DNA from 3 places in the Microbulbifer sp. YPW1 genome. Region 3 is predicted to be linked to each of the others. Evidence: predicted binding sites of a transcription regulator. Region 3 holds the regulator's gene; each other region holds the start of a gene.

Region 1 (10,445 bases), 2.2 Mb from region 3:
GTAGTAGGCCTGTACCGCGGCAGCGCGGCGGGCAAAGAAGTCACCCTCGTCTTCGCCGTGGTTCTCCGCCCCGGCTTTCCAGGTGTCGTTGCTGATCTCGTGGTCATCCCACACCGCGATAAAGGGCGCGGCCGCATGCAGCGCCTGCAGGCCCGCATCGGTGCGATACAGCGCGTAGCGCTTGCGGTAATCCGCGAGGGTATAGAGCTCGCCGTTGCTGTCCTCCGGCAATGCGCGGCCAATCTCCGCGGCGCGCTCGGTGGCGTAACCACCGCTACCGTACTCGTAGATGTAATCACCCAGGTGCAGCACCGCATCCCAGTCGTCACTGGCAGCCGCCAGCTGATAGGCATTGAAGTAGCCCGCCGGGTAGTTGGAACAGGAAAATACCGCCAGCTTCACCTGTTCAACACCTGCCTGCGGCAACGTCTTGGCGCGCCCCACGGGGCTCTGTTCACTGGCCCCCACAAAGCGGTAGTAGTACTCGGTGTTCGGCCGCAGGCCCTGTACGTCGATCTTTACCGTGTAATCCCGTGCGAGATCGGTTTCCGCTTCACCGCGGCGCAATACGTTGCTGAACTGGTTATCCGCGGCCAGCTCCCAGGTCACCCGGGTCGGTCCACTGGGTGCTGTTGCCGGCGCGGGTGTTGCGCGGGTCCACAGGATCACCGCGTCCTGCAGCGGGTCGCCACTGGCCACGCCGTGCTTGAATGTTACCTCCGACGGCAGTTGCGGCCGGGTCATGGCCTGTAGCGGGGTGGAGACCGCTACGCTGCCGGTAGCAGCGAGCGCGGCCCTGAGGAAATTGCGTCGTGTAATTCGGTTCACATCAAAGTCCCAGCTGTTGAATTCAATCAACCAGCGTAAAGGCAGGATGTGACAGAGCTGAGAACTTCGGCACTCGGGCGCGCAGATTGTCTGGCAAAAAGTTATCCACATTGCTTTGCCCACAGTTTCTCGGGACAGACCTGTGAATATCTACTGGATATCTTGGCGCAGCCAAGTAACCCCGCCCGGCGTTTCATAGCGGACGAAATTGCACCATAGTGCGGACGACCGGCCGCACAGCAAATTCTGCAAGGTTTCTGTTTAGGTCACATTGAGGACGACTTTGCCTACCGATGTGCCACTGCGCAGCAGCGCCAGCGCCTCATGTGCCTGCGCGAACGGAAATTCGCGACCAACAAACGGGGCCGGCAGGTCAAGCGCCGCACACCCGTCCAGCAGCTCTTCAAACAACGCCTGTTCTTGCCACAGCCAGATCAGGTTGAATGCCAGTACGGATTTGTTGCTGCTGATCATATCCATCACGTCGTAGCGCGGACGCTGCAGGTATAACCAGGCCGCTTTCAGCCAGTTGGGTTTGTTACCGGGGGTAAATTCGGCAGCGCCGAATACAATCAGGCGACCGGTAGGCGCAAGTGCGGCGAAAGACTGTTTCTGGATTTTCCCACCGATGCCGTCGAGCACGGCCTGTAACGGCCGCCCATTTAGTTGGGTGTGTAATTGTTCGGCAAAGTCATCACCGCGTACGATGACCTCGGCAAATCCTTGCTCGGCGAGAAACGCGCGCTTGCTTTCCGAGCTCACGGTGCCGATAGGGATTGCGCCCATCTGCGCGGCCATACGCATGGCCTGCAACCCGACGCCGCCGGCGGCACTCTGAATCAGCACCACCTGCCCGGGCTTTATCGCGGCGAGGGTGGCGAGGGCGTAGTAAGCCGTCAGGCTCTGCGCGGGAAAGGAAGCCCCCTCGGCGAAACTCCAGTGTTCGGGGATTTTTCGACAGTGTTGCGGCGGTACATCCACCACCGTGGCGTAGCCGCCGAAGCGGGTACAGCCGTAGACCCGATCACCCACCTGCAAATCCGTTTGTGTACTGTCACCCAGGGCGGTGACCACCCCGGCAAATTCCAGCCCGGGGATGAAGCTGCCCTGCGGGGTCGCGGAGTAGAGTCCGGTGAGCGCGAAGATATCGGCAAAGTTCAAACCCACGGATTTTACCGCGATACGGATGTGCTCGCCGGACAGCGGCCCGACCGATTCGTCGACCAGCTTCAGGTTACTGATGGCGCCCGCCTTTTGCGTGCGCCAGACTTTTCGGGCTTCGGACATCGACTGCATCCCTTATTTCGGCAATAGAGAGACGCAGCCTACCGGTAGCCCATCGGCAGAGCCAGCCTGTATTACTCCGGCTGATTGGTTACCGGCATGGCCTGGGCACTGGCCAGGGCGCCGGCGGTTTTCACCAGGCGTACGAACTCGGCGCGATCGCCACTGGTGTCTTTACCGCGGGCAAGCTGCGCCAGCGCCGCCACATCCTCGTAGTCGAACTCGCGCAGCGGTTCACTGCGCAGCAGCAGACCGAAACCGGCAACGGCGGTGGCAAACTGCAGGTCCTGCTGGGCTTCCTGAATCGGCTTTATCTGCGGTGCCAGGTGCCACTGTTTGAGGGTGCTGTCTTCTTCACCCGGTTTCTTGTAGCGCACTTTTACCGTCGCCAGTTCGTCACGCTTGGCCTCGGCCGCATTGGATTCGCTGTCGTTTGCGTAGCGCAGTGGATCCACCCGCGGGGTATCGCCCACCAGCGTCAGTTCATACAGCGCCACTACCGAGTGGCCAGCGCCGATATCGCCCGAATCCTTTGCATCATTGTTGAAGTCCTCGCGATTGAGACGACGGTTTTCATAACCGAGCAGACGATATTCCGAAACCCGCGCGGGATTGAACTCCACCTGTACCTTGGCATCTTTGGCGACGGTGAACAGGGTGCCCGCGAGCTGCTCCACCAGCACACGGTTGGCTTCGAAAATGGTATCGATATACGCGTAGCTGCCGTCACCCACATTGGTCAGCTGCTCGACCATTTCCTCGCGGTAATTGCCCATGCCGAAACCCAGTGCGCTGAACTGCACACCGCTTTTACGCCCGCGCTCGATACGCTGTTTGAGGGTTTCCACATCGCTGATGCCCACATTGAAGTCGCCATCGGTGGCCAGCAGGATGCGGTTGACCCCGCCTTTCTTGAACGCCTGTTGGGCAACCGCATAGGCCAGCTCTATACCGCCGGCACCATTGGTGGAGCCACCGGCCTGGAGCCGGTCGATGGCCTGCAGGATTTTGGTTTTCTGATCGCCGGAGGTCGGCTCCAGCACCAGCCCGGCGCTACCGGCATAGGTGACGATACTCACCGAGTCCTCGGCGCGCAGCTGCTTGGCCAGCAGACGGTAGGCCTGTTGCAGTAGCGGCAGCTTGTTCGCCTGGGACATGGAACCGGAAGTGTCGATCAGGAAGACCAGATTGACCGGCGGCACCTCGTCCATCGGTAACTCGCGCGCCTTCACGCCGATGGAAAACAGCGTGCGCTCTGCGTCCCAGGGCGCACGGGAGAGATCGAAGTGCACGGCGAAGTCATCATCGCTGGCGAGTGTCGGTTTACTATCCGCGCCCGCGAAGTCGTAGTTGAAGTAATTGACCAGCTCCTCGAGACGCACCGCATCCTTGGGTGGCAACTGTCCGTTGTTGAGGAAGCGGCGCACATTGCTATAACCGCCGGTGTCCACATCCAGGGCAAAGGTGGAGACCGGCTCCTCGCGCACCAGTTTTACCTGGCGGGGTTCCAGATCCTGATATTTTTCCTGTTGTGACTCCGGGAGTATGACAGGCGGGGGACTCTGAGGGACAACGTAGGCTGCTTGCTCCGCATGCTTTCTACGAGCACTGGTAACCACAACCTCCTCAACTGAAGCGCGGTCCATCAGTACCTGCTGATTTGCTGAGTCCTCACTGTCTGTGGAAGAGCAAGCGGCAATCGCCAGAACCAACGCACTGGCAGTGAGTTGTGACAATCCCAAACGAAAATTCATAAAGATCCCTCTCAGCTGTTCATTATTAGTGTGCTTGGCAAGGAAATAGAGTTTCGCAGCACCAATCCGCGTTTGCCAGTTTCGGTGGCCCGCCAGTCGCACATCTGTTTGTTTTACCCCCTACCCTTCCTGTATAACCATACAGCATTGGGCAGCGACGCTGCCCACCGCATGAGCTCACCCCCAGATACTTGAATTCCCCATGGCCGATCCCGTCGAACTGGCTCCGGATTACTACCTCAGCAACTTCCGCGCACTGGTGGACTTTGTGGTGGCGCGCTATGAAAACCTGTTGTCGGCCAGCGAAAGGCGCTTCTTCGGTCAGTTTCGTTCCCTGGCGACCGACAGCCAGCGCCTGTATGTGCGACTGCTGTCGCGCAAGGGGGTGCCCTCCACTGCCGGCGCGCTGTTCCGGCAATACAAACTGAACTACGCAGAAATCAGCGATCTGAGCGCCGCGGTGGAACAACTGGTGGCGAGCGGCCTGCTGCAGCACAACCCGTCTCTGGCACTGGAAGAAATCCTGCCACTGTTCACCAAGAACGAACTGCTGGCCAGTAGTCCAGAACCCCTGTCCAAATCCCTGAAACGCCCGGCCGTGGAACAGGCGCTGCTCGCGCAGGAGGCTTCGCCCATACAGCATGCCCTGATGGAAAACGAACCACTGCTGGCAGTACAGGCGGCAGAGCACTTCGAGACCTTCAAGCTGCTGTTTTTCGGCAACCTGAACCAGGATCTGACCGACTATGTGCTGCGGGACCTGGGACTGTACCGCTATGAAAGTTACCCGCTGGAACGGGAACAACTGCCGTTCCGGAATCGCGAGCAGATCGAACAGCACCTGCGTTATTACGACTGTGTGGCCGAGGCCGAGTTCGCGCTGGCCGCGGATGCTGACGCCATTAATGCGCTGGCGGCGCGACTCCCCGCCGGTATCGACGGCGACAATACCCTGCATCGGCGCCTCGACCGGTTGCGCCTGACCCTGGCGCGGCAGCTGGAGCGACTCGATGCGTTAAGCGAGGCCGACGCGCTGTACCGTCAGTGCAGCCGTCCACCGGCGCGGGAACGCAGGGCGCGGATCGCGGTGAGCCGCGGTGACACCGAGCTGGGCCTGGCGCTGTGCGCGGAGATTCTCGCCAGCCCGCACAATGAAGCGGAGAGCGAGTTCGCGCAGAGTTTCGGATACCGCACGGCAAAGAAAGCCGGTTGTAGTGCGGACTGGCCGGCGCCCCCCCGACACAAACCGCCTGTGGAAACCGTTGCCCTGAACCCCACCGGGGAGCGGGTCGAAATGCTGGCTGCGGATTTCCTCGCGCCGGGCGCCTCGAACGATCATTGCTTCTACGTGGAAAACACCCTGTTTAACGGTGTGCTCGGCCTCGCCACCTGGGACATCCTGTTTGCGCCGATACCCGGCGCTTTCTTCAATCCTTTTCAGGTGGCGCCAAGCGATTTCCGCACCGCCGATTTTTATTCCCAGCGCCGCGCTGCGTTCGAACGGCGACTGGCAGAACTGGAGACGGGAAACCTGAGCACATGGGTGTGGCGACACTTTGACGAGAAACAGGGTATCGCCAACCCCCTGGTCGCCTGGGAGGCCTTACCGGAACCGCTGCTGACACTGGCCCTGGAACGTATTCCCGCACAGCACTGGCTGGCCCTGTTCCGCCGTCTGCTGGGTGATATCGCCCACCATCGCAACGGGCTGCCCGACCTGATCCGGTTCCCGGCGGAGGGCAACTATGAACTGGTGGAAGTGAAAGGCCCCGGCGATCGCCTTCAGCAAAACCAGCAGCGCTGGCTGGCCTATTTCGCCAGACACCAGATCCCCCACCGGGTACTGCACGTGGAGTGGACAGCCATGAGCGGGATAGAACAGCCATGAGCGAGATAACGCAGCCATGAGCGTGGAAACAGCCATGAGCGCGGAAACAGCCGTGAGCAATCCCACGCTGCAACTGTCCGTGGGAGAGCTGGTGGCCTTTGCCTGTCGCAGCGGCGATCTGGTTGGAGAAAGCGCTGCCGGCCCCACCGCCCTGGAGGGGATCCGTGCCCATCAACGACTACAGAAAAAACGCCCCAAAGGCAGCGAAGCGGAATACCGTCTGCAGGAGACGCTGGAACAGGATGGCTGCACCGTCGTGCTCAGCGGTCGCGTGGATATCCTGCACCCCCAGCCGGATCTGCACCGCGCGGTACAGCTGGACGAGATAAAGACGACGTACGTACCGCCACAAAAACTGGCGGAGTCCGTCCGCGAGCTGCACTGGGCACAGCTGAAGGTCTACGGCTTCTGTTACGGACTGCAGCAACAGTTTTCCGCGGACACCCCGGTGGCGCTGCAGATGCTGTGGCACAACCTGAAGGAAAAAAAGACCTACCCCGAATCCAGGGAATTCCGCTGGTGCGAGCTGGAAAGCTTTGCCAGAACCGCGCTCACCGAGTATCTGCAATGGCAGCGGCGCTGGCAGGCCCATCGCCAGGCGGTGCGCGCCTCCGCCCGCGCGCTGGAGTTTCCGTTTGCCGCGTACCGGGCAGGCCAGCGTTCCCTGGCGGTGGCGGCCTACCGCTGTCTGCGCGATGGCGGCGAACTGGTGGTGGAGGCGCCCACCGGTATCGGCAAAACCGTCAGCACCCTGTTCCCGGCGATAAAGGCCGTGGGGGAAACGACCCTCGACCAGCTGGTATATCTCACCGCAAAGAATTCCGGCCGACAGGTGGTGCGGGAAACCGCCGCACGGCTACAAGCCGACGGACTGACACTGTCGGTACTGGAACTGCAGGCACGGGACAAAAGCTGTGCCTGTAGCCTGGGCCTGTGCAGCCGCGACGAGGCGGGTATCTGCCCGCGCACCCGCGGCTTCTTTGACCGGTTGCCGGAAGCGCGTCGCGCCCTGCTCGGGCGCCCGTTGCTGACACCGGAGGTCATTGCCAAAGAGGCGGACTGCCTGCAGCTTTGTCCGTTCGAGCTGTCACTGCAGATGCTCCCATGGGCAGATCTGGTGGTCTGCGACTTCAACTATGTATTTGATCCACTGGTGCAGATGCAAAACCTGCGGGACACACGCCTGCAGCGCGCGCTGCTGATCGACGAGGCGCACAATCTCAGCGACCGGGCGCGCGCCATGTTCAGCGCGAAGCTCACCCACGGTGATAGCCGTCGTGCAGCAGCTGCCTGTAAGGGTTCGCATCCCGGTCTGCGGCGCGCCATCCAGTCACTGGTGCGCGCACTGGACCAGTGGGTGGAGCAGCTGCGGGAATCGGAACAGAAGTCCGCGCATACGCGCAACGGAGAAAATACCGAGCTGTGGATCACCGCTCTCGCAGACGGCGCGCCCCCGGCGGTGAATACAGCGATCCACAAGGTAATGCTTGTGGCCAGCCAATTGTGGGAGCAGTCACAGTCACCACCGGAGGCGATTGCCGACTGGCTCAAAGCCCTGTTCCGGTACCAGACCGTGGAACAGCTGGCGGCGGCACAACACCGCTGTATAACCCGCACGCGAAACCCGGCGAACAGCGATAGCCGCTGGCGGGAACAGGAAGTCGAGCTGCTGTGCCTGAATGCCGCCGATTACGTGCGCCAGACTTATGCACAGTTCCACTGCGTCATTGCCTTCTCTGCCACCCTGCGTCCGCCGGGCTATGTTTATCGGCAACTGGGGCTGCAGGATGATTCCCCGTACCTTGCCCTGCCCTCTCCCTTTGCGGCAGAGCAACTGGGGCTGTTTCTGTGCCCGTTTGTGGACACCCGCTACCGCGCCCGCGATCAGGCCAGTGACGCGCTGGTGGATTTGATCGCGCGGACTTATCACAGCCGGCCGGGCAATTATCTGGTGTTCTTTCCCTCTTACCGCTTTTTACAGCAGGTGGCGCAGCGTTTTGCTGCGCAGTTCCCGGAAATCCCGCTAGTCCAGCAGACATCCGGCAGCTCCGATCAGCAGCGCCGCGCTTTTCTGGATCACTTCCAGGGTGGCCGGCGCAGCCTGGGATTTGCGATCATGGGCGGGATTTTTGGCGAGGGCGTGGATTACGTGGGCGAACAGCTGGTGGGTACCATCGTGGTGGGCGTGGGCCTACCGCAGGTAAACGAGGAACAGGAATTGCTGCGCGCTGCCAGCGAGCAGCGAGGCGAGAACGGTTTCGATATTGCCTACCGTTATCCGGGCCTGACCCGCGTGCTGCAAACTGCCGGACGGGTAATCCGTACCGAGACCGACCGGGGCGTGGTGATCCTGGCAGACGCTCGCTTTGCCGATCCGTTTTATCACGCGCTGTATCCACAGCACTGGCAACCACAGACCTGTGACAAGGGCGACACACTTTCCGCCGCCCTCGATCAGTTCTGGAATTCCTGAATCGCAAACGCCATGGTTTTAGATCGCAAATTCTACCGTCGCAGCCCGCAGCAACGGACCCAGGAACACGTCACCTTCAATGACGTGCGCAAGCGTTTCGATTTCCGTTCCATTGCCATCGGACGCTGGGTCACCGAGGCAGAAAAAGCGCGCGCGGCGGGCCTGTTTTACGATGCGCTGGTAGACCTGATGACGATACTGCAGGGGCCGGAGTTACTGGTCTCCCTGCGCGGCACCCTCGCCTTCCAGTACGGCACCGGCGGCCGCCCCGGGATCTCCGCCCATTACGAACCCGGGACACGCACCTTTGCCCTGGCCAAGAACGCCGGCCCCGGTGCCATTGCCCACGAGTGGTTTCACGCGCTGGACCACTACCTCGCCGACAAGGCCTTCAGCGATGTGTCGGGAAATCTGTTCGCCTCCGAGGCATGGTTGCGCGATGCCACCCCGGTGCCCCACCCCATCAACGATGGCTTGTTCGCCTGCTTTCGCGCAATCATGCTGGATGAAAGCGGGGAAAACCCCAGCGAAATGTTTCGTGTCGCGAAAGTCGCCGACAAGGCAAACGGCTGCGTGTATTACGCGGAGCCCGCAGAAATGTGTGCGCGTGCCTTCGAGGCGTTCATCCAGGATTCGGCGATCAGCAATAACTTTCTGGTGGCTGGCACCAAAGCGACAGAGGAAGCGCGCCTTGGGCTCTACCCGAGCGGAGCGCATCGCCAACGCATTAACGCCGCTTTTTCTGCGTATTTCCGCTTACTCGGCGGGGCGCTACAGCGCAACCTGAACAGCGAGTAACACAGTACCGAATACCATAAAGCTCATACTCCACCGCAAAGTTTTCGATTCTACCGGGGGGCAGGAGTTTGTTGTGGACCTCGATGGTTATCCCGATGCCGGCAGTTGGCTCCATGGTTTTTTTGGCAGGTAAGAAGCAAAAGGCCCCGGCGAAATCGTCGGGGCCTTTTGCTTTAGCGTTTCGCTTGCGCGATAAACCGTTCCATTTGCTGTTCCAGCATCTCCATCGGCAGAGCGCCGTTGGCGAGTACCGCGTCGTGGAAGGCGCGCAGATCGAAACGATCACCCAATTCTTTTTCCGCCTTTGCGCGAAGTTCGCGAATCTTGATCTCACCCATCTTGTAGGACAGCGCCTGTCCCGGCCAGGAGATGTAGCGATCCACTTCGGCGCGCACGTTTGCCTGTGACAGAGAGGTATTGCCGGCGAGGAAATCCAGTGCCCGTTGACGGCTCCAGCCCTGGGAGTGGATGCCGGTATCGATAACCAGGCGGGCCGCGCGCCACATTTCATAGCTCAGGCGGCCGAACTGCTGATAGGCATTTTCATATACCCCCATTTCCACCCCGAGGCGCTCGGTATACAGGGCCCAGCCCTCACCAAATGCGCTGAGATACAGGTTCTTGCGGAACATGGGGACATTCTCCAGTTCCAGCGACAGCGCGCCCTGCAGGTGATGGCCGGGAACGGCCTCGTGCAGGGTCAGTGCGACCAGTTCATACAACGGGCGCTGATCCAGTGCGTAGGTATTCACCCAGTAGGCGCCGCCGCGGGTGCCGCCAATGGCCGCCGGGTTGTAAGAGGCGGTGGTGTAGTTGGGCGCGATTTCATCCGGGACCGGTACCACACCGTAGGGCAGGCGCGGCAGCTTGCCGAAAAACTCCGGCAGGCGATAGTCGATGCGTTTGGCGATATACGAGGCTTCTTTTAGGAGATCCTTCGGGGTCTTGGCGTAGAACTGGGGATCGGTGCGCAGGAACTCGGTGAATTCCTCGAAGCTGCCATCAAACCCGGATTCCTTGATCAGTGCGTTCATTTCCGCGCGGATACGTTTTACTTCCGCGAGCCCGATCTTGTGGATCTCCGCGGGATCCATGTCCAGGGTGACGTAAGTGCGGATCGCGTGGCGGTAATAATCCTTGCCGCCGGCCAGATCTTCCGCAGCCAGGGATTCACTCGCCGCATTCATGTAGTCACCTTCAAGGAAGGTCGCCACGCGATCAAATGCGGGGATCGCGTACTCTTTAATGGCCTGGGCGCCCGCCTTCTGCAGGCGCTTTTTTTCCGCGGCAGAGAAATTGTCCGGGAGGTTTTCAAACGGCTCGTACAGGCTGCTTTTTTCCGGGTCGTCATAGACCTGGGCGCGCACCGTGGGGGCAATCCCTTCGACGACGATTTTCGGAAGTACAAACCCGTCCTCGA
Region 2 (10,445 bases), 980 kb from region 3:
CCCCGCGCCACAAATAAAAACGCCCGGGAGGCCAATGCCACCCGGGCGCGGGATCATAGAGTTTTTTTGGTCACAAAACCAGCACCCCGGCAACGCAGCCCTCAGGCTGCACGCGCAGAGAAACCCAGCCAATTCCTTACTGGAAGTTCTCCTGCAGGTACTGTTTTGCCAGTCCGGAGGCGCGCGCATCGCTTGCAGCGACCTGCTCTAGCAACTCTTTGGCCTTGGCATCGTCACCCAGCTGATGATAAACGGTACCGAGCTTGTAGCGACCATCCCAGACCTTGCTGGAGTTGGGGTAACCATCCAGCAATGCCACAAACCAGGTGCGGGCTTCTTCCACATTACCCTGAACCAGCGCAATCTCACCAAGCCAGTAGTTGGCATTGGGGGCGTACTGGCCATTGGGGTAATCGTCCAGCAGGCTCTTGAACGCCTTGCTGGCTCCGGCGTAATCACCGCTGCGGGCGAGACCGAAGCTCGCCTGATAGCGATCCCGCTCGCTCTCACTGGCGACCGGCGCGCTGTCGCTGCCATTGGCAGCCGGCTGCCGGGTACCCGGAGCAATACTACCGGCATCACCGCTGTCTGGTGCGTCGCTCGCTGGGGTGTCGCCAGTCAGCTTGGAAATACGGCGATCGAGGTCCATGTAATCTTCGGTGCGCTGCTGCCGCAACCGCTTGACCTCGTGCTTCAACTCTTCCACCGCTCCACGCAGTTCCTGTACTTCCTGCTGCAATACCTGCATCTGGTAGTAGGCTTCGGCCTGCGGATTCGCCTGCAGGCGCCCGGCCGAGGCTTCGGTCCGGCTGGCCAACTGTGGATAACTGGGCGGGGGCGGGGTTGCACTCCCCTGGTTAACACTGCCACTACCGGACAGGTCGACAACCGGGGCCTGCGCTAAAACGGGCGAAGCCGCAGCCATAAAGGCTGCGGCTACCGCGATACTTCTAATCAAAAAAGACAATTGTCTACTTCCAGATTAGTTGATTACCACGCGACGGTTCATTGCACGGGCGCTCTCGCTGGAGCCTTCCTGAGCAGGACGCTCTTCACCGTAGCTGATCACTTCCAGGTTTGCAGCGTTCACGCCTTGCAGTACCAGGAAATCGCGAACGGCGTTGGCACGACGCTCACCCAGAGCCAGGTTGTATTCACGGGTGCCCAGTTCGTCAGCGTGACCTTCCAGACGTACGGTGCCGGTGGTAGCGGCGCGCATACGATCCGCGTGCTTGATCAGCAGCTCACGGGTAGAAGGCTTCAGCAGGCTCTGGTCGAAGTCGAAGTAAACGACGTTGTCCAGAGGAACTGCAACTTCCTGTACCGGAGTTTCTTCAACTACCGGGGGAGGAGTGGTGTCGACCATGGCATTGCCAGTGTCTTCGGTATCGGTGCTGGAACAACCAGCCATTACTGCCAGTACGCAAGCCAGGCCAAGGCCGGTTTTTACTGATTTGAACATAAACAACTCCGCTTTAGTGTTATCGAAAAATCCTGTAAGACTTCCAAACCCAGTATTAAATCAGGGTTCGACTTTTTCTTATTTGTTTGATCTCACACATCGCGCAATTAAATGTGATTGCGCGAGGTACTGCATCAATCAAAGTAAGGCGACCACGCCGGCTCGCGGACATCTCCCTGCTGAGAAGGCAGGCTGTATTTCACCCCGGCATCCAGCGACACCGCAGCTAGAATACCCTTGCTCCCCCGCTTGGTGGCGTACATCAGCATCGCGCCGTTGGGCGCAATGCTTGGGGATTCGTCCAGGCGCGTCTCCGTAAGAACACGCATTCTGCCGGAAACGATATCCATCGTAGCGATGGTAAACACCCCCCTGCTACGATGCACCATTACCAGCGTTTTGCCATCGGGGGAAACCCGCGGACGCGCGTTGTAGTCGCCATCGAAGGTTAAGCGGTCGACTTGACCCGTGGCAAGAGTCAATTGGTAAATTTGTGGCTTACCTCCCCTATCGGAAGTGAAAACCAGTGATTTGCCATCCGGCATCCAGTTCGGCTCGGTATCGATGGAGAAGTGGCGGGTCATCCGGGTGAACCTGCCGGTAGCCAAGTCAAGGACATAGATCTCAGGATTGCCATCTTTAGACAGCACCATGGCGAGCTTGGAACCATCCGGAGACCAGGTAGGCGAGCTGTTCAGCCCCTTGAAGTTGGTCAGCTGCTGGCGCGCACCGGTGCGCAGGTTCTCGCGAAAGATCGCCGGACGACCTGTCTCAAATGACACATAGGCCACTTCCTGACCATTCGGCGACCAGCTCGGGGACATCACCGGCGCACTGAAACGACGGATCTGGCGGGCGCGAGCGCCGTCGATATCCGACAGCATCAGCGCATAGCTGGGCTGACCGCCGCGCTGGGTTTCCTGTACGTACACCATCTGGGTGCCGAAAGCGCCGCGGATACCGGTGATGGCCTCAAAAATTTCATCTGCCGCCCGGTGTGCGATATCCCGCAGCTGCTGCGCGCCCCCGGTGACCTGCTTGGTAAACACCTTGCGCTGACCGAAGATGTTCACCAGGTCAAAGCTCAGCAGATAACCACTCGCCTGCGGCTGCATCCGACCGGTCACCACATATTCGGCACCCAGTATCCGCCAATCCCGAAAGCTCACCTCTTCCGGGGTTTTAGGGAACGAGAGCATGTCAGCACGGGGGATCGGCGCGATCAGGCCGCTGCGACGCAGATCGGCAGATACAATTTCGGCCACATCTTCCGGGAGCACTCCGCTGCCGGACCAGTCAAATGGCACTACCGCTACCGGCGTAGGGTTGTCGGTACCGTCGTCAATTTCAACTACTAACTGTGCCTGAGCGGAAACCGCCAGCACACAGCCAAGCAGTGTGGCAAAGAGAAGTGAGACTGTTTTTTTCATCATTGGCGCAGGCCTTCGACTCTGAATATCAGTTTGGTGGTTCTAATCTGGCGTTCGAACAGGGATGGCTCCTCACGGGCAACATCGGCCACTTCGGGGAATACCTCTACCTTCTTGACCGCGGTTAACACGGATCGATCCACAGCAGCGTTGCCACTACCCTTGGTGATAGTGGAGGCCACAACACGGCCAGTGGGCACGAAATTGATCTGCACCTCCACCACCATGCCATTGCGCGCGCTTGGCGGCCGGCTCCAGACCTGCACTATGCGCTGGCGAATCGCCTGAGCAACAGACATGACCGCGGCGGAATCGTCGCTGGCTTCCTGCAGCTCCTCTTCATCTTCCAGCGCCTCCTCGAAAGCACTCTGGCGCTCCTGCTCAAGCTGCTCCTTGCGCTCTTTCTCCTTGCGCTCTTTCTCCTTGCGCTCTTTTTCCTTGCGGGCTTTTTCTTCCGCCTCGCGCTTCTTCCTGGCCTCTTCGGCCTTGCGCTTCTTGGCGGCGTCTTCTTTCTTTTTGCGCTCGGCCGCAGCCTTGCGCTTCTTCGCCTCTGCGGCCTCGCGGCGCTGGCGCTCCAGCTCCTGCTGGCGGCGCTTCTCTCGCAGATCTACCTTGGGCGGTGCTTTGGGCTTGTCGGATTTGGACTCCAACTGCACCAGTTTGGCCTGTACAAACTTCGGCATGGGCTTGAGCTCACGCTTGTGTTCGGCCTCCCAGCCAAAGGTCAGCACCGCGATCAAAGCCGCGTGTAATGCCACACTGATAACGATAGCCGGGCCGTAGGAGCCTTTCATAGTTGCCTCTTGCCCCGGATCACTCTGACGGCGGCTCGGTGACCAGCCCAACACTGGGCGCACCGGCCTGCTGCAGGTGGGTCATGGCGCCGACGATCAGGCCGTACTTGGCATCGGTATCCCCCCACACCAGCACCGGCGTTTTCGGCTTCTGGCGCAGCACCTTGGCCACGGTTTCCTTGATTTCCTTGAGGGGCTTGGCAGCCTTTTCATCGTCACCAAGGTTCAGGTAATAGGTGCCATCCGCGCGCACGGAGATGATCAGCGGTTCATCGTCGGTATCGTCAATGGGAGCCGAAGGCGCATCGGGCAGATCCACCTTCACCCCTTGCATCAACAGCGGCGCGGTCACCATAAATACAATCAGCAGCACCAGCATCACGTCGATGTAGGGCACCACGTTGATCTCGGAGACCAGTTTGCGCTTGGTCGCTTTGCGAAAGTTACTCATGGCTTCGCTCTCGGCGCCTTAGCTGGCGGCGTGCACTTTGCGGTGGAGAATGGAGGAGAACTCCTCGGCGAAGGTCTCGTAGCTGGACAGCAGCCACTCGGCCCTGGCGGAATAGCGGTTGTAAGCCATTACCGCGGGGATGGCGGCAAACAGGCCCATGGCCGTGGCCACCAGGGCCTCGGAGATGCCCGGGGCTACAGTAGCAATGGTCGCCTGATGCATGGTTGCGAGGCCGCGGAAGGAGTTCATGATCCCCCACACGGTACCAAACAGCCCGATATAGGGGCTCACGGAGCCGACGGTGGCGAGAAACGGCAGATTCATCTCTACCTTCTCCTGCTCCCGGGACATGGCCACACGCATGGCGCGCTCAGTGCCCTCCATCACCGCCGCCGGGCTGCTTTTGCCCTGCTGGCGAAGACGGGTGAATTCGGTAAAGCCGGCGCGGAACAGGGATTCCACCCCGTCGATCTTGCCCTTCTCTGCTGCGGCGTTGCCGTCGCGGAACAGCTGGTTCAGGTCTGCGCCAGACCAGAATTTGCGCTCGAAGTTGATCAGGGACCTGCGCGCCCGCGACAGGTAGGTGCCGCGCTGGATGATCATTACCCAGGAAATCACCGAGGCCAGCAGGAGCATCAGCATCACCAACTGCACCAACAGACTGGCGCTGGAAATCAGGCCCCACAGGGAAAGTTGTTCACCGGCATTCATGTTATCGACTCACTGCCTTCAATGCTTGATAAATGGTTTCAGGTAATGCGCAGGGTTTGCGGCTGGCATCGTCCACGCAGGCGACTTTGACCACACCCTCACAAATAATTTCATTGCCGCGCCAGATTTTCTGCTCGAAAGTAACCGCGGCTCGCCCAAGCTTGCCAATGGCGGCGGAAGCTTGCAGCTGATCGTCCAGTATTGCAGACCGCCGATACTGAACCTCAGCTGAATGCACCACCAGCAACAACCCCTGCTGCGGTATGGCGGGCTTATCATAGCCGAGAGAACGGACCAATTCTGTGCGCGCCCGCTCCATATACTTTAAATAATTGACGTAATAGACGATTCCGCCAGCGTCCGTATCCTCGATATAGACGCGAATGGGAATGGAGAAAGGTTCTGACACACACCGTCCTTAAATTGCCGACCGCGAACGCGTTTTTGTTGTAAAAGCGGTTTGGGGCGCGCCGGCGCGATTTCGAGACCGCGGACCGGCGACGACGGGATATGCTACAGGATCGTGAACGCTTCGTCAGGTGCGGTCCGGCTTGGGAATACCGAAATGCGCGTAGGCCAGCGCGGTCACTACCCGCCCGCGCGGAGTGCGTGCAAGATAGCCCTGCTGGATCAGGTAGGGCTCCAGCACGTCCTCAATGGTATCCCGCTCCTCACTTACCGCGGCGGCCAGGCTGTCGACGCCGACCGGACCGCCATCGAATTTCTCGATCATGGTCAGCAGCACACGGCGATCGAGCTGGTCGAAGCCGCTGGCATCCACATTCAGCATGTTGAGCGCACTGTCGGCGGTCTGCGTACAGACGTGACCATTGCCCTTCACTTCCGCATAGTCCCGCACCCGGCGCAGCAGGCGGTTGGCAATACGCGGTGTACCGCGGGCGCGGCGTGCGACCTCGTGGGCCCCGCCCTGGTCCATTTCCACGCCCATCAACCGGGCGGAGCGGGCGACAATGCTGGTCAGGTCCTCGACATTGTAAAACTCCAGACGCTGCACAATGCCGAAGCGATCGCGCAGGGGCGAAGTGAGAAGACCGGCGCGCGTGGTCGCACCCACCAGGGTGAACGGCGGCAGATCGAGCTTGATGGAGCGCGCTGCCGGCCCTTCACCGATCATGATATCGAGCTGGTAATCCTCCATCGCCGGGTACAGCACCTCTTCCACATGGGGGCTAAGGCGGTGGATTTCGTCGATAAATAGCACATCCCCGGGCTCAAGATTGGTCATGATGGCGGCGAGATCGCCGGCTTTTTCCAGCACCGGGCCGGAGGTGGTCTTGATCGCCACGCCCATTTCCGCGGCAATAATATTGGCCAGCGTGGTCTTGCCCAGGCCCGGCGGGCCGAACACCAGGGTGTGGTCCAGCGCTTCTTTGCGCAGCTTCGCCGCCTGGATAAAGATTTCCATCTGCTCCCGCACCACCGGCTGGCCGACATAGTCGGACAGGGTTTTCGGGCGCACGGCGCGGTCGTACTGCTCTTCCTGCCCGGAGGGGCCGATGGGTTCGGGGGCGATTAGGCGGTCAGCTTCAATCACTGGAGAATCTCAATTCTTTATGCGGGCGCCATGCTTTTGAGGGCGAGGCGAATCAGGGTGGCGCTGTCGGCTTCCGGCTGCTCTTTGGCAGCCCGTGCGACCATTTTGGTGGCATCCGTGGGCTTGTAACCCAGCGCGGCAAGCGCGCTTTCCGCCTCACCGGCGTGGTCGATTACCGGCTCGGCATTGGTGGACATCAGCGGGATGTCGCCAAGATCACCGGTTTGCGGGGTGAGCTTGCCGCGCAATTCAATGATCAGGCGCTCGGCGGTTTTCTTGCCAACGCCGGGCACTTTCACCAGTGCGCCCACGTTGTCATCGGCAACACAACGAGCCAGCGCGGCGCCATCGAGGCCGGACAGGATCGCCAGCGCCATTTTCGGGCCAACGCCGTTCACCTTGATCAGGGTCCGAAACAGCTGACGGTCGGATTCCCGGATAAAGCCAAACAGCTGCTGGGAGGTTTCCGATACCGCCAAATGGGTATGCAGCTGCACGCTGCCACCCAACTGGGGCAGCTCAAAGATAGTGGTCATGGGGGCCAGGACTTCGTAGCCCACACCCTGCACGTCCACCAGCAACTGCGGCGGCTGGATAGCAGCCAGGGTGCCTGTCAGTCTTCCTATCATTCTTGTTCCAGTTGTTGTTTATTTAGGGCTTTATCCAAAGCCCTGTGTTACTGCCATTCAATTACCGTAGCGATACGGTCACTGCACTTGCGCCCGGAAATGATCAGGTCACACTCAAGCGCCCACGCCGGAATCGGGCGCGGCTTCCTGCCGAGGACTGAATCAGGGTCTGCATGGTGTGCATATGGCAAAGGGCCACAGCCAGCGCATCCGCAGCATCTTCCTGGGGTGAAGCGGGCAATTTCAGCAGGGTTTTGACCATATGCTGCACCTGCAGCTTGTCCGCAGCGCCGTTACCCACCACCGCCTGCTTGACCTTGCGCGCCTCGTACTCCGCTACCGGCAAGTCCGCGTGGGTGCCAGCAACAATCGCCGCGCCACGCGCCTGCCCGAGCTTGAGCGCGGAGCCTGCACTCTTCGCCATGAACACATTTTCGATGGCCATCTGGTGTGGCTGGTACTGCTGGGCGATCTGGCTCACCGCATCGAAAATCAGCTTCAGGCGCTCCGGCAAAGGGCCATCGGGCAACTTGATTACCCCGCTGGCCACGTAACGCGCACTGGAGCGCTCGATATCAATCACGCCGTAACCAGTCTTGCGCGAGCCGGGATCAATCCCCAGAATTCGGGTCACGGCAGCCAGCCCCCTGTACATTTATACAATTGTTGCGGGAAGTGTCCCAAGGCCGCGACGGGGCGTCAAGGGTGACCGCAAGTTACGCAGCGAAAGTGAGCCGCGGGCAGAAACAAAAATGCCCCGACAAGCGGGGCATTTTCAGATCGAGGGTGAAAACCGTCAGCCGAGCTCGGCCATCACCTCTTCCGGGATATCCGCGTTGGTGTACACATTCTGCACATCATCGAGATCTTCCAGCATATCCACCAGCGCCAGCACCTTCTCGGCGCCATCTTTATCCAGCGGAATCGTGGTCGACGGAATCATCGCGATTTCAGCATTGTCTGGCTTGAAGCCCGCCTCGGTCAGCGCATCCTTTACCGACATGTAGTCGGTAAATTCGGTGGTGACCTCAATGCTGCCATCATCGTTGGTTTCGACATCCTCGGCACCAGCCTCCAGCACTACTTCCATCAGCGCATCTTCATCCGCACCCGGCTCGTAGTACATCTGGCCCTTGCGGGAGAAGAGGTAGGCGACGGAGCCGTCGGTACCCAGGTTGCCGCCGCGCTTGGTAAAGGCGTGGCGCACTTCTGCCACGGTGCGATTGCGATTGTCGGTCAGGCACTCCACCAGCACCGCCACACCGCCAACACCGTACCCTTCATAGGTAACCGCTTCGTAGTTGTCACCGTCCGCATTGCCTGCGCCGCGGGCGATGGCCTTGTCGATGGTGTCGCGCTTCATGTTGGCCCCAAGGGCCTTGTCGATGGTGGCGCGCAGGGTCGGGTTGTCTTCCGGGTTAGGGCCAGACTTCGCGGCAACGGTCAGCTCGCGAATGATCTTGGTGAAAATTTTGCCCCGTTTGGCGTCCTGGGCTGCTTTGCGGTGCTTGATGTTGGCCCATTTACTGTGTCCCGCCATCTAAATCTCTCCGGTATTGCTCCGTTTGTGACTTTTATGGATGCGCCTGCCGCACAGGCGCTTTCGCAGTTTCGCTTAACCCACCTGCTCTTCTTTGGCGCGCAGGCGAATGCTGAGTTCGCGCAGCTGCTTGGCGTCCACCGCTCCCGGGGCGTCGGTCATCACACAGGCCGCACTCTGAGTTTTCGGGAAGGCGATGACGTCGCGGATAGAGTCGCTGTCGGTCATCAGCATCACCAGGCGGTCGAGACCAAAGGCGAGGCCGCCGTGGGGAGGCGCACCGTATTTGAGCGCGTCCAGCAGGAAGCCGAACTTCTCACGCTGCTCCTCGGCACTGATCCCCAGCGCACGGAACACCACCTGCTGCATATCCTGATTGTGGATACGGATGGAACCGCCACCCAGCTCGGTGCCGTTCAGCACCATGTCGTAAGCACGGGACAGCGCTTCCAGCGGGTTCTTCTCCAACTCTTCCGCGGAGCAGGACGGCGCAGTGAACGGGTGGTGCAGCGCGGTAACACTGCCATCGTCGTTCTCTTCAAACATCGGGAAGTCCACAACCCACAGCGGTGCCCACTCGGACACGTACAGGTTCAGGTCCTCACCCAGCTTGCAACGCAGGGCGCCCAGGGCCTCGGAAACCACCTTGCCCTTGTCGGAACCGAAGAAGATCAGATCGCCATTTTCCGCCTGTACGCGGTCCAGAATTGCCCCGCGCACTTCGTTCGGCAGGAACTTGACGATCGGCGACTGCAGGCCGTTTTCCAGGTCGGACTTGTCGTTGACCTTAATATAGGCCAAACCCTTGGCACCGTAGATGGAGACATACTTGGTGTAGTCGTCGATCTGCTTGCGGGTCAACTTGTCGTTGCCACCGGGAACTTTCAGTGCGGTAACGCGGCCTTTGGGGTCGTTGGCCGGGCCGGAGAACACCTTGAATTCCACTTCGGTCATCAGATCCTTGATGTCCACCAGCTCCAGCGGGATACGCAGGTCCGGCTTGTCGGAGCCGAATTTTTCCATCGCCTCGGAGAACGGCATACGCGGGAATTCGCCCAGCTCTACGCCTTTCAGCTCTTTGAACAGCTTGCGGATCATGCCCTCAGTGATGGACATAATCGCGTTTTCATCGAGAAACGCGGTCTCGATATCGATTTGGGTAAATTCCGGCTGGCGATCTGCGCGCAGGTCTTCGTCGCGGAAACACTTGGCAATCTGGTAGTAGCGGTCGAAACCGGAAACCATCAGCAGCTGCTTGAACAGCTGCGGGGACTGCGGCAGGGCGAAGAATTTGCCACCGTGGGTACGGCTTGGCACCAGATAGTCACGGGCACCTTCCGGGGTGGCGCGGGTGAGGATCGGGGTCTCGATATCCAGGAAACCCTCGCCGTCCAGGTAGTTGCGGATGGCGTTGGTGATCTGGGAGCGGAAACGCAGGTTGCGCTGCATTTCGGTGCGACGCAGGTCGAGGTAACGGTACTTCAACCGCACATCCTCACCCACCGCAGTGTGCTCATCCAGCTGGAAGGGCGGCGTTTCTGCGCTGTTGAGAATCTCCAGCTGCAGACCGTAAACCTCGATTTCGCCAGTGGCCATGTTCGGGTTTACCGCTTCCGGCGCGCGCGCGCGCACACGACCGGTCACCTTCAGCACGTACTCGCTGCGCACGCGGTCGGCAAGTTCGAAGTGCTCTGCGGCATCCGGGTCAAACACCACCTGCGCGATACCTTCGCGGTCGCGCAGATCGATAAAGATAACCCCGCCGTGATCGCGGCGGCGGTCTACCCAGCCACACAGGGTTACTTCGCGGTCAATATCGGCGGATCGCAGGGCGCCACAGTAGTCGGTGCGCATGGAGTCTTATTCCCTTAGT
Region 3 (10,445 bases):
GCGAGAAAGCCGTAGTAGCTGCGTTCTTTCGCTGCTTTCTGCAGTAGCTGCTGAGCCAGTGCCGAGCGTTCGGCTTTGTTCTTGCTGCTTGAGCCGAGCTGTTCGTTGATCGCGCGGGCTTTCCAGTAGAGCCAGCGGTCCCAGTTCTGATCGGTTTCCGGCAGCTGGTCGATCCAGAACTCGACCTGCGCCCAGTCCATTTCGCGCAGGGACTGGCGGATCAGCCACTCGGATGTGCGCAGATCGAAAAATCCCGGATTCGATTTGATCAGCTGTTCCAGCCCCTTCTGGTCATCCTGGCGGGCAAACTGCAGTGAGAGGTAGCGCAGGAAGCGGTCGCGCTCCTCGTCATTGAACAGGTAGCTGGCGCTGTAATGTTGCCAGGCCAGGCTGGTCTTTTGCGCATCCCGCGAGGCGAGACGGCGCAGGCCAATTGTGACGATATCGCGGTAATCGGGATGCTTTCCGGTGAAGCGGTCGTAATTGAGCAGGAGATCTGGATCGCGGTACACAGAGCGCATCAGCTCGGCGCGCTTTGCGCGGTCTTTGTCCAGATTGCGGGCGATATAGCTGGCGAGATCCAGGTTGCCTGCCCGCACCGCGAGGGTGTGGCGTTGCCAGGCGCGATCCTGGGTCAGGCCGCCATCTTTCATCCAGCGGGCGAACGCGGGGTCGCACTCCTTGGGTTGCGAGGCGCCCACGGTCCACAGCTCTTCAATCAGCGCGTAGGCCTCTTGCTTGTCGCCGTGGCGGGACAGGGCATCGACGTAATAGCAGCGAAGCTGGGTGCGACGGATCTCGTCAGGACGGTAGTATTTCAGGTAGGCGCGGAAGCGCTCGCGGCTGCCGAGTTCACGCAGTACTCGCACCCGCATCCAGTCGCCGATGGCAGTACCATCATATTCCTCGAGGAAAGCGTCGATCTCGTCATAGGGGAGGCGTGAGAGCCTCTTGCTGATGTTCCAGTAGTCGATATACGGCAGCAAAGGGTAGTCTTTCAGCTCCTTTTTGAGCTGTTTCAGGCGGCGTTGGTCATTGCGGGCGATGGCAAGCCGCGCCTCCTGCAGTTTCTCTCTTTTGGCGACCGCGGCCCGGGCGGCCTTGACCTCTTTGCTCTCCGCCCTGGGCGGAGTCGCCACCGAGGGAGCGGTGCGGCTGGTTTTGGCTACCTGTTGCGTGCGAGCATCGGCACCAACTGCGAGGTTGGACACCAGCAGTGCCATGGAAAGAATGGCGAGTCCTGTGCTGCCAATCGACATACTAAAAACCCGATTGAGAAATCGCTTATTCGAAGCAAGCAGAATAAAGCGTAAAATGTCCTTTTTCACCCCGGCACCGGTAAAAACTGTGACGGCGGACGCCTTCGAGCGCGCTCGCGGTAGATTTGTACTGGTGCCCCAAAAATATTGTAGTGCTTATTTATGTTGCTTCAGTTGGATGGCGTTTGTTTACGCTATGGCGTTCAGGTACTGGCGGATCACGTCGATGCGAAAATAGAGCGTGGAGATCGGATCTGTCTGGTAGGGCGCAATGGCGAGGGCAAGTCCAGCTTGTTAAGCCTGATCGGTGGTAGGGGAGATCCCGATGAAGGGGAGATCGTCCGCCAGAGCGGTACCGTGCTGGCGACCCTGGAACAGGCGTTGCCGGAGGATTGCACGCACACCGTTTACCAATACGTCGCTGAGGGGCTGGGGGATGTCGGTACCTGGCTGGCGCAATACCGTGAGGACCAGGACCCGAACCTGCAGGCAAAAATCGAAAGCGCCCACGGTTGGGAGTTGCTGGCAAAGATCGACAGTGTGCTCGACCGGCTTGATCTGGATGAGGGTGCGCGGGTAATGGACCTGTCTGGGGGATGGCAGCGCCGTGCGGCACTGGCCCGTGCGCTGGTAACCGAGCCTGACCTGCTGATCCTCGATGAGCCCACCAACCACCTGGACATTGCAGCTGTGGAGTGGTTGGAGAATTTCCTCGCCACCTATCGCGGCGCACTGTTGTTTGTGAGCCATGACCGGGCCCTCGCGCAGAGACTGGCGACTTCAGTGTGGGACCTGGATCGCGGGCGCCTGCGGGTATTCAATTGTCCGTTTGATCGCTATCAGCAGGAAAAGGAAAAACTGCTGGAGGAAGAGGCGCGCAACGACGCGCTGTTCGATAAAAAGCTGGCGCAGGAAGAAACCTGGATCCGCCAGGGCATCAAGGCGCGCCGTACCCGCAACGAGGGGCGGGTGAGGGCGCTGCAGGCCCTGCGTCGGGAGCGTCAGGCGCGGCGCGAGCGCCAGGGTGTGGCGAAGATGGCGCTGGACTCGGGGGAGCGCTCCGGCAAGCTGGTGGCGGAACTGAAAGGCGTTACCTTCGGCTTTGAAGGTGACGCTGCGCCGCTGATCCGCGATCTGGATTTCACGCTGATGCGGGGCGACAAGGTCGGCCTGATCGGCCCCAATGGCGCAGGCAAAAGTACCCTGATTCGCCTGCTGCTCGGGGAGATCGAGCCGCAAAGTGGCAATATCCGCCTCGGCACCAAGCAGCAGGTGGCGTACTTTGACCAGCGTCGCGATACGCTCAATCCTGACCTTACGGTGGCGGACAATATCGCCGAAGGGCGTGAAAACATCGACGTGGGTGGAAGCAGTCGCCATGTAATGTCCTACCTCAGTGATTTCCTGTTCACCGGCGTAAAGGCGCGCACCAAGGTTGGAGCCCTGAGCGGCGGGGAGCGCAACCGCGCGTTGCTGGCCAAGTTGTTCAGCCAGCCGGCAAATATCCTGGTGCTCGACGAACCTACCAACGACCTGGATGTGGAGACCCTGGAGCTTCTCGAGCAGTTGCTGATGGATTTCTCCGGAACCGTGTTGCTGGTGAGCCACGACCGTGCCTTCCTCGACAATGTGGTGGAGAGCTGCCTGGCGTTTGAAGGGAACGGCGTGGTGCGCGAGTACGTTGGCGGTTACCAGGACTTCGTTCGCCAGGGAGGTCGCTTCCTCAGTGCGGAGGAGCAGCTCAGGACTCGCAAACAGGGCGCGGCGGAAGCTGTGTCAGAAACGCCTGAGCCGCAGGCGGAGAGCAAGCCCAAGCCGGAGAAGGGTAAAAAGCTCAGTTACAAACTGCAGCGCGAACTAGATGCCTTGCCGGCAAAAATCGAGTCGCTGGAAAATGAAATTGCGGCGTTTGAGGAAGAGATGGCGGCACCGGATTTTTACCAGCAGGACAGCGACACGGTGCAGAAGCGCCTGCAAGCGCTGGCGGAATTGCAGCAGGCGCTGGAAGAGGCATTCGAGCGCTGGGCCGAGCTGGACAGCATGTAGCTCGATAGGTAACTGCTTGATGCAACGAGCGCGTTGGGCAGTTAAAGCATTCGGGGGCGCAAGCCCCCGTTTTTATTCCTGTGGCGCGTGTACCCGCACGGCCAGTACATCACATCCCGCACCGTGCAGAACCCCGTTTGCGGTTGATCCCAGCAGCAGGGCCAGCCCGTGACGACCGTGACTACCAATAACAATCAGATCGCAGCCGGACTCCTCCGCCAACCGGTGAATTTCCGTTGCCGGCTGTCCCAGCAGTACATGCTGGCGGTCTGCGGGAATATTCAGGTTTGCCGCCGCTTTGCGCAGTTGTTCCTTGGCCTGGTTCTGTAGCTGTTCCTGGACTTCCGACAGGTCCATGGGAACATCGCCACCATAGGCGAAGGTCAGGGGTTCGATGATGTGCGCGAGACTCATTTTCGCGCCGCTGCATGCGGCGAGCTCCGCTGCGCGATCCAATACCTGAGAGGATTCTTCAGAGAGGTCCAGTCCAACCAGTATGTTGTTGTAGCCTGCCATGGGGCCCCCGCGGTTTGGGTAAGTTTCATAAGTATGTTTACTGTATGGGCGCGGGCGGATACCTCAAGCCCGGTCACTTTATTGAGTCTACTTTAAAAAAACGGACTTGACACAACCGCCAGCTTGCGGAGAAAAATGCGCGCCCCGAAGTGGCTCGCGCCAACGGCGTCGAGTTGTACACAAGTTCATCAATTGACAGGGAAGAACCCATCATGGCCTCCTGGTTGCCAATAGTCGTTATTTTTTTCGCCGTCGCGCTGGTGATCGGCCCCGTCATGTGGCTGAAACCCAGTAGCCGCGACAGGAAACTCGCAGAGCTGCGCCAGCGCGCGGCCTCGTCGGGCTTTAAAGTGCAAATGCAGCCGTTGCCCGCTTCCCAGGGGCAGGGCAATGCCGCGGTATATTTTTCCCAGTGGCGCAACCCGCGCCGTCTGCAGACGGGGTGGGGGCTGGAATTACAGCGTGTGGAGCACGAGATGCACTTTGACGGCGTGTGGGATTGGCGCAACGGCCGCGAGGCCCCGGAGGCCGCGCGCTCGGCACTGAAAGAGCTGCTCGGTATGTTGCCGGCAGATGTGAGCGCAGTTTATGCAAACGACAGCGGCCTGGGTGTGCAGTGGCGGGAGCGCAGTGGTGATGGCGGCCTGTCAAAGCTCCAGGAGGCGCTCACCAGCATGCGCCCGGTAATAGAAGAAGCAATACGTCAGTCCACCCCGCGGCAGGAAGAGGGCGCCGATCAGGCCCGCTGACTTGTGATCGGGTGCCCGGCGTCGTGATCTGGTCTACTGTTTCTAGCGTTCCTCCCGGTATTGCTGCGTAGGCAGGCTGGACGTTTGATACGGGTGCTTGGAGGGCTTTACCGGGTTGTGAGCTGGCCTGAACCATTGGCCGATTGATCGGTCACAACCGGTTACGAAGCATACAATTTGGTCATCAATTTGAGATGCTCGCTTGACCGCACTGGGGGCGGAGCATATATATTCGCGCAGCGCACAGTCGATTACGGCCGCTGCCTAAAGTGCGAAAGCAGTAAATTTTCTATTAAAAATCAAAAGCTTATGGGTAAATCACTGGTCATCGTCGAGTCGCCGGCGAAGGCGAAAACGATCAACAAGTATCTCGGAAAGGACTTTGTGGTGAAGTCCAGTATCGGTCACATCCGGGATCTTCCCACCGGCGCTTCCAACAAGCAGCCGGTTGACGCCAAGGAGCGCGCTCGTCGCGCAGCGGAAACCCGCAAGCTGTCCCCCGAACAGAAAGAGATCTACAAGCGCAAGAAAAGCCGTGAGCAGTTGATCAAGCGGATGGGGATTGATCCCGACCACAACTGGGAAGCGCACTACGAAATTTTGCCCGGCAAGGAAAAAGTCGTGGACGAGTTGCGCAAGCTCGCTGCGAATGCCGACCACGTCTATCTCGCAACGGACTTGGACCGCGAAGGGGAGGCCATCGCCTGGCACCTGCGGGAAGCCATCGGCGGCGACGAAACCCGCTACCGTCGCGTGGTGTTTAACGAGATCACCAAGTCCGCGATCCAGGAAGCATTCAAGGATCCGGGACCGTTGGATATCGATCGGGTCAACGCGCAGCAGGCGCGTCGATTCCTCGATCGTATCGTGGGTTATATGGTGTCCCCGCTGCTGTGGGAAAAGGTAGCCCGCGGGCTGTCTGCCGGACGCGTGCAGTCCGTAGCGGTGCGGCTTGTGGTCGAACGCGAGCGCGAAATCCGCGCGTTTATTCCCGAGGAATACTGGAATCTGTTTGCCGATACGCAAACCGCCAAGTCCGATGCCCTGCGCCTGGAAGTGAAAAAGCAGGCGGGCGAGGCTTTCCGTCCGACCAATGAAGAGCAGGCCATGGCGGCCGTCAAAGCCCTTCAGTCCAGTGACTTTGAAGTTACCGCCCGCGACGATAAGCCCACCAGCTCCAAGCCCAGTGCGCCGTTTATCACTTCAACCCTGCAGCAGGCCGCCAGTAACCGGCTCGGCTTCAGTGTGAAGAAAACCATGATGATGGCCCAGCGGTTGTATGAAGCGGGTTACATCACCTACATGCGAACCGACTCCACCAACCTCAGCGCCGAGGCGGTGTCATCGGTGCGCGAATTTATCGGCGAGAATTACGGCGATAAATACCTGCCGGAAAACCCCAACCGCTACAGCAGCAAAGAGGGCGCCCAGGAAGCGCACGAGGCGATTCGCCCCTCTGATGTGCGCGTCAAACCGAACATGCTGTCCGGTATGGAGCGTGATGCCGAGCGTCTGTACACCCTGATCTGGCAACAGTTTGTAGCCTGTCAGATGACACCGGCCCAGTTTACTTCTACCTCTGTGGTGGTGACCGCGGGCGATTTTGAATTGCGTACCCGCGGCCGCGTGATCCGTTTTGACGGCTTCCTCAAGGTCGCACCGGCGCAGAGCAAGAAAGATGAAGATCTTGTGCTGCCGGATATCAAGGTGGGTGAAAAACTCAACCTGCAGAAGCTGGACCCGAAACAGCATTTCACCAAGCCGCCGGCCCGTTTCAGCGAAGCGGCACTGGTAAAAGAGCTTGAGAAGCGCGGTATCGGCCGTCCATCCACCTACGCGTCGATTATTTCCACGATCCAGGATCGCGGCTACGTTCGTCTGGAAAACCGCCGTTTCTACGCGGAAAAGATGGGCGACATCGTCACCGATCGCCTCAGTGAAAGCTTTACCGACCTGATGGATTACGGCTTCACGGCCAGCCTGGAAGAGTCCCTGGATACGGTGGCGGAAGGCAAAAAAGGTTGGAAAGACCTGCTGAATGAATTCTATTCCGACTTCAGCAAGCGTCTCGAAGTCGCCCAGGACAAAGACGGCGGTATGCGTCGCAATGCGCCTACTGACACCGACATCGAATGCAGCAGCTGCGGTCGCCACATGCAGATCCGCACCGGTTCTACCGGTGTATTCCTCGGTTGTTCCGGTTACGCGCTGCCGCCGAAAGAGCGCTGCACCAACACCATGAACCTGGTGTCCGGTGAAGAAGCCGTGGATGCCGACAAGGACGAAGAGGCTGAAACCCGCCAGTTGCGGGACAAGCGTCGCTGTAGCAAGTGCGGCACCGCCATGGACAGCTATCTGGTGGACGAACATCGCAAGCTGCACATCTGCGGTAATAACCCGGACTGCCCCGGCTTTGAGGTGGAAAAAGGCACCTTCAAGATCAAGGGCTACGATGGCCCGGTGATCGAATGTGACAAGTGCGGTGCGGACATGCAGTTGAAGTCCGGTCGCTTTGGCAAGTACTTCGGCTGTACCAGCGAAACCTGCAAAAACACCCGCAAGCTGCTCAAGAGTGGCCAGCCGGCACCGCCCAAAATGGATCCGGTACCCATGCCCGAGCTGCCCTGCGAAAAGGTGGATGATACGTATATCCTGCGCGATGGCGCCTCGGGCCTGTTCCTGGCGGCGAGCCAGTTCCCCAAAAACCGGGAGACTCGCGCACCGCTGATCAAGGAACTGCTGCCGCACAAAGACGAGATTGACCCCAAGTACAGCTTCCTGTTTTCGGCTCCCACCGAGGACAACGAGGGTCGCGACACAGTGGTCCGTTTCAGCCGCAAGACTCAGGAGCAGTACGTCCAGAGTGAGGAAGAGGGCAAGGCGACCGGCTGGAAGGCCTTCTATCGCGACGGTAAATGGCAGGTAGAGGCACCGGCCAAGAAAGCGCCCGCGAAGAAAAAAGCAGCCGCCAAAAAAGCACCTGCCAAGAAAAAGGCCGCAGCGAAAAAGGCCCCGGCCAAGAAGGCTGCAGCCAAAAAAGCCCCGACAAAGTAGGTTGCCCTGTGAGTAATCCGTATACGGGTACCGTGGCATCGGCCCTGCGTCGATGCCAGCTGATCCTTCAGTCTCCTGCGCCAGCGGCGGAACAGTCCAACCCGCTGTCGCCGGAGTCGCTCTATGAGAGTGCCCTGTGCCAGGGCGCGCTGCTGCAATTGTGGCGCGCCTACCGGGCGTTTCTGGCGGAGCAGGGGCATCAGTTGCAGCTGGGCTTTGCGCCCGGCGGTGAGCCGGAAACCGCGCATGCACTGGCGCAGCTGGTGGCCTCGCGTGGCAAGTTCAGTGCCGAGGTCAACGAGCTGGTCAGCCTGGCGGAGAATCCCGACAGCTGGTTCCAGGGGCTGGAAGCAGCCTGGCGGGCCCTGTGGCATCCTGCCGGGGGCGCGGTCCAGTCGCCCGCGGATTCTACCGGTGCGCAAAGCCTGATCCCTGTGCGGCAGCTGGATACTCGCGCGCCCGAAGCCCTGAATCGGGATTCCCTTGAGGAGTGGCTCCGGGCCCTGAATGAGCTGGTCCAGCGTCAGCGTGCCCACGGCCAGGAGTGGTAACTCCCACCATCAATGGCCCAGTTGAGGGCCAAGCCTGCCCGGCCCCGCCACTGATTAATCATTTGCCGCTGTGTTACACTGGCCTCAAATCACGCCGCGCCCGGTACCTGGTCGCGCTCTCGGATATGCGGGTGGCCGGTGTGAGGTAATTGAGAAGTAATTGGAGAAATGAATGTCTTCTGAGACCTACGAAATCATCGAGTTGTCCAATGGTGATGTAGCGCTGCGACGCGCTGGTCACAAAGAGGACCCGCTGGTGCGTATCCATTTCTCTGAGGAGAGTCTCGAGTTTCTGCGCGAGCACAAGATTGCCATTGCGCGGGCCATGCTTGAGGCCGGCATCGAGGCGGTACAGGATATCAATGAGCTGGAGCCGGAACCCTTCGAAGAAGAGGAAGTGGATATTACCGAGCACACCATCCACTGACGCAGCCTGCGAGTTTCGGGAAGCTGCGGGTAGTGGATACCTGTACTTTGGCCAGACATAAAAAAACAGGGCAATGGCCCTGTTTTTTTATGTCTGCTTTTTACTGTTTATGGCGAATCATGTGCCATTACAGGGGGTTCTGGCGAATGACGCCAACAGCCAGCCCCTCGATCGCGAAGTTTCTGTCGCGCATGTCTACCTCAATAACGTTGAAGTCCTCGTTCTCGGGCAGCAGCTGTACGGTTGCCTGATTTCCGCGGCGCTTGAAGCGTTTCACCGTCACTTCATCTTCGATACGTGCAACCACGATCTGACCGTTGCGAATGTTCTCTGTGCGCTGCACGGCCAGCAGATCACCGTCGAGGATGCCGGCGTCTTTCATGCTCATTCCGTGAACCCGCAACAGGTAATCTGCGGGAGGGTGGAAGAACTCTGCCGGAATCTCGCAGTACTCCTCGATATTCTCTTCCGCCAGGATCGGATTACCGGCGGCTACCCGGCCGACGATCGGCAGGCCGCTGTGATAGTCGGGAATGCGAATGCCGCGCGAGGCACCGGCAACCATCTCGATGGCCCCTTTGCGCGCGAGTGCCTTGAGGTGCTCTTCCGCCGCATTGGGGGAGCGGAAGCCCAGTTCCTGGGCAATTTCAGCCCGGGTAGGTGGGTAACCGGTATCGTCCAGGTAACTTTTGATCAGCTCCAGTACCTGTGCCTGGCGGGCGGTGAGATTTGTCATGGGCGCGTTCCTGTTGTTTCCGGAGTTATTCCCGGCATCTGTTCCTGGAGTCCGGTGTCTGTATTTATATACAGTTGCTGTGATTATATACAGATTTGGCGGGTGCGCAATCTTCCGGGGGCGGCGCCTGATTACTGCTAGACTTGAATGGCCCTGAGGCGGTTTATGTCTGCAGTTCCAGGCCGCAGGCCTCAACGGTTGGATTAAGTCGTGCAGGGCTGCGAATAGCGATAATGGAGAAGGCATATGCTGGATGCAAAAATGCCGGAAGCGTGGCGTGTGCTGCGCATTCAATCGGAACTCGTCGACGGTATCGAACGCCTGATTACCCTCAAAGGCGCGGTGACGGTTTTTGGCAGTGCAAGGTTTCCCGAAGATACGAACGAGTATCAGCAGGCCATGCGTCTTGGTGAGCTGTTGGCGAGTGAGGGTATCCCCGTGATTACCGGCGGAGGTCCGGGAATAATGGAAGCGTGCAACCGCGGCGCTTTCACTCAGTCCGGCGCTTCTATCGGCCTCAATATAGAGCTGCCTTTTGAGCAGACCCCAAACCCCTATCTGGATATCAGCCTGAACTTTCGCTATTTCTTCGTGCGCAAGTTTATTTTCGTCAAACACGCAGTGGGCTTTATCGCCATGCCGGGTGGATACGGCACACTCGATGAATTGTTTGAAGCGCTAACCCTGGTGCAGACGCAGAAAGTCCGACGCTTTCCCATTGTGCTGGTAGGAAAACAGTACTGGTCGGGCCTGGTAAATTGGATGGTGGATACGCAGCTTGCGCGGAATTGCATTGATGCGAGTGATCTCGAGCTGTTCAGGTTGGTGGATACCGTCGATGAGGCGGCAGAAATCATTGTCGAATATATTCGCGAGCGCGATGATTGAGGGTGAGCAACCGATCAAGGATCAGTGCCTGCTATTCGGAGAGGTCGATATCGGTAGTGTGCAGAAGTTGATGCTTCATGTTCGAGCGCAGGATTTTGGGTTCGTTCTTTTCCTTGGGAAGCGAAAGAACCCATTTGCCGCGGTTAACCTGAATCGGATTTGACCGCGGCCTCAGAAGCCCTCGTCGGTCCCCGGAAACGATTCGCCTTCCAGCCGATC

What was found. The regulator LexA, encoded in region 3, represses DNA repair genes until DNA is damaged. The targets are predictions, from matches to a motif close to ACTGTNTNTANANACAGT.
Region 1: HUW35_RS05880 (VRR-NUC domain-containing protein) is a predicted target of LexA. The motif match lies at 3,995-4,012, and genes of this name have one in related genera.
Region 2: ruvC (crossover junction endodeoxyribonuclease RuvC) is a predicted target of LexA. The motif match lies at 7,679-7,696, and genes of this name have one in related genera.

What each region holds. Positions count from the first base shown of each region.
Region 1 covers NZ_CP055157.1:1,384,176-1,394,620, forward strand. The annotation lists gene HUW35_RS05865 (alkaline phosphatase) at 1-828, opposite strand, end outside; gene HUW35_RS05870 (zinc-binding dehydrogenase) at 1,090-2,115, opposite strand; gene HUW35_RS05875 (VWA domain-containing protein) at 2,187-3,866, opposite strand; gene HUW35_RS05880 (VRR-NUC domain-containing protein) at 4,069-5,754, shown strand; gene HUW35_RS05885 (ATP-dependent DNA helicase) at 5,789-8,227, shown strand; gene HUW35_RS05890 (CLCA_X family protein) at 8,240-9,025, shown strand; gene HUW35_RS05895 (DUF885 family protein) at 9,199-10,445, opposite strand, start outside.
Region 2 covers NZ_CP055157.1:2,647,217-2,657,661, reverse strand. The annotation lists gene ybgF (tol-pal system protein YbgF) at 137-967, opposite strand; gene pal (peptidoglycan-associated lipoprotein Pal) at 983-1,462, opposite strand; gene tolB (Tol-Pal system beta propeller repeat protein TolB) at 1,597-2,892, opposite strand; gene tolA (cell envelope integrity protein TolA) at 2,892-3,686, opposite strand; gene tolR (protein TolR) at 3,706-4,137, opposite strand; gene tolQ (protein TolQ) at 4,156-4,848, opposite strand; gene ybgC (tol-pal system-associated acyl-CoA thioesterase) at 4,850-5,257, opposite strand; gene ruvB (Holliday junction branch migration DNA helicase RuvB) at 5,384-6,403, opposite strand; gene ruvA (Holliday junction branch migration protein RuvA) at 6,421-7,032, opposite strand; gene ruvC (crossover junction endodeoxyribonuclease RuvC) at 7,136-7,666, opposite strand; gene HUW35_RS10865 (YebC/PmpR family DNA-binding transcriptional regulator) at 7,829-8,572, opposite strand; gene aspS (aspartate--tRNA ligase) at 8,648-10,426, opposite strand.
Region 3 covers NZ_CP055157.1:3,623,338-3,633,782, forward strand. The annotation lists gene HUW35_RS14720 (transglycosylase SLT domain-containing protein) at 1-1,259, opposite strand, end outside; gene HUW35_RS14725 (ATP-binding cassette domain-containing protein) at 1,422-3,305, shown strand; gene HUW35_RS14730 (universal stress protein) at 3,378-3,821, opposite strand; gene HUW35_RS14735 (hypothetical protein) at 4,034-4,570, shown strand; gene topA (type I DNA topoisomerase) at 4,880-7,624, shown strand; gene HUW35_RS14745 (DUF6586 family protein) at 7,633-8,175, shown strand; gene HUW35_RS14750 (hypothetical protein) at 8,348-8,602, shown strand; gene lexA (transcriptional repressor LexA) at 8,730-9,338, opposite strand; gene HUW35_RS14760 (TIGR00730 family Rossman fold protein) at 9,585-10,226, shown strand; gene HUW35_RS14765 (DUF6763 family protein) at 10,398-10,445, opposite strand, start outside.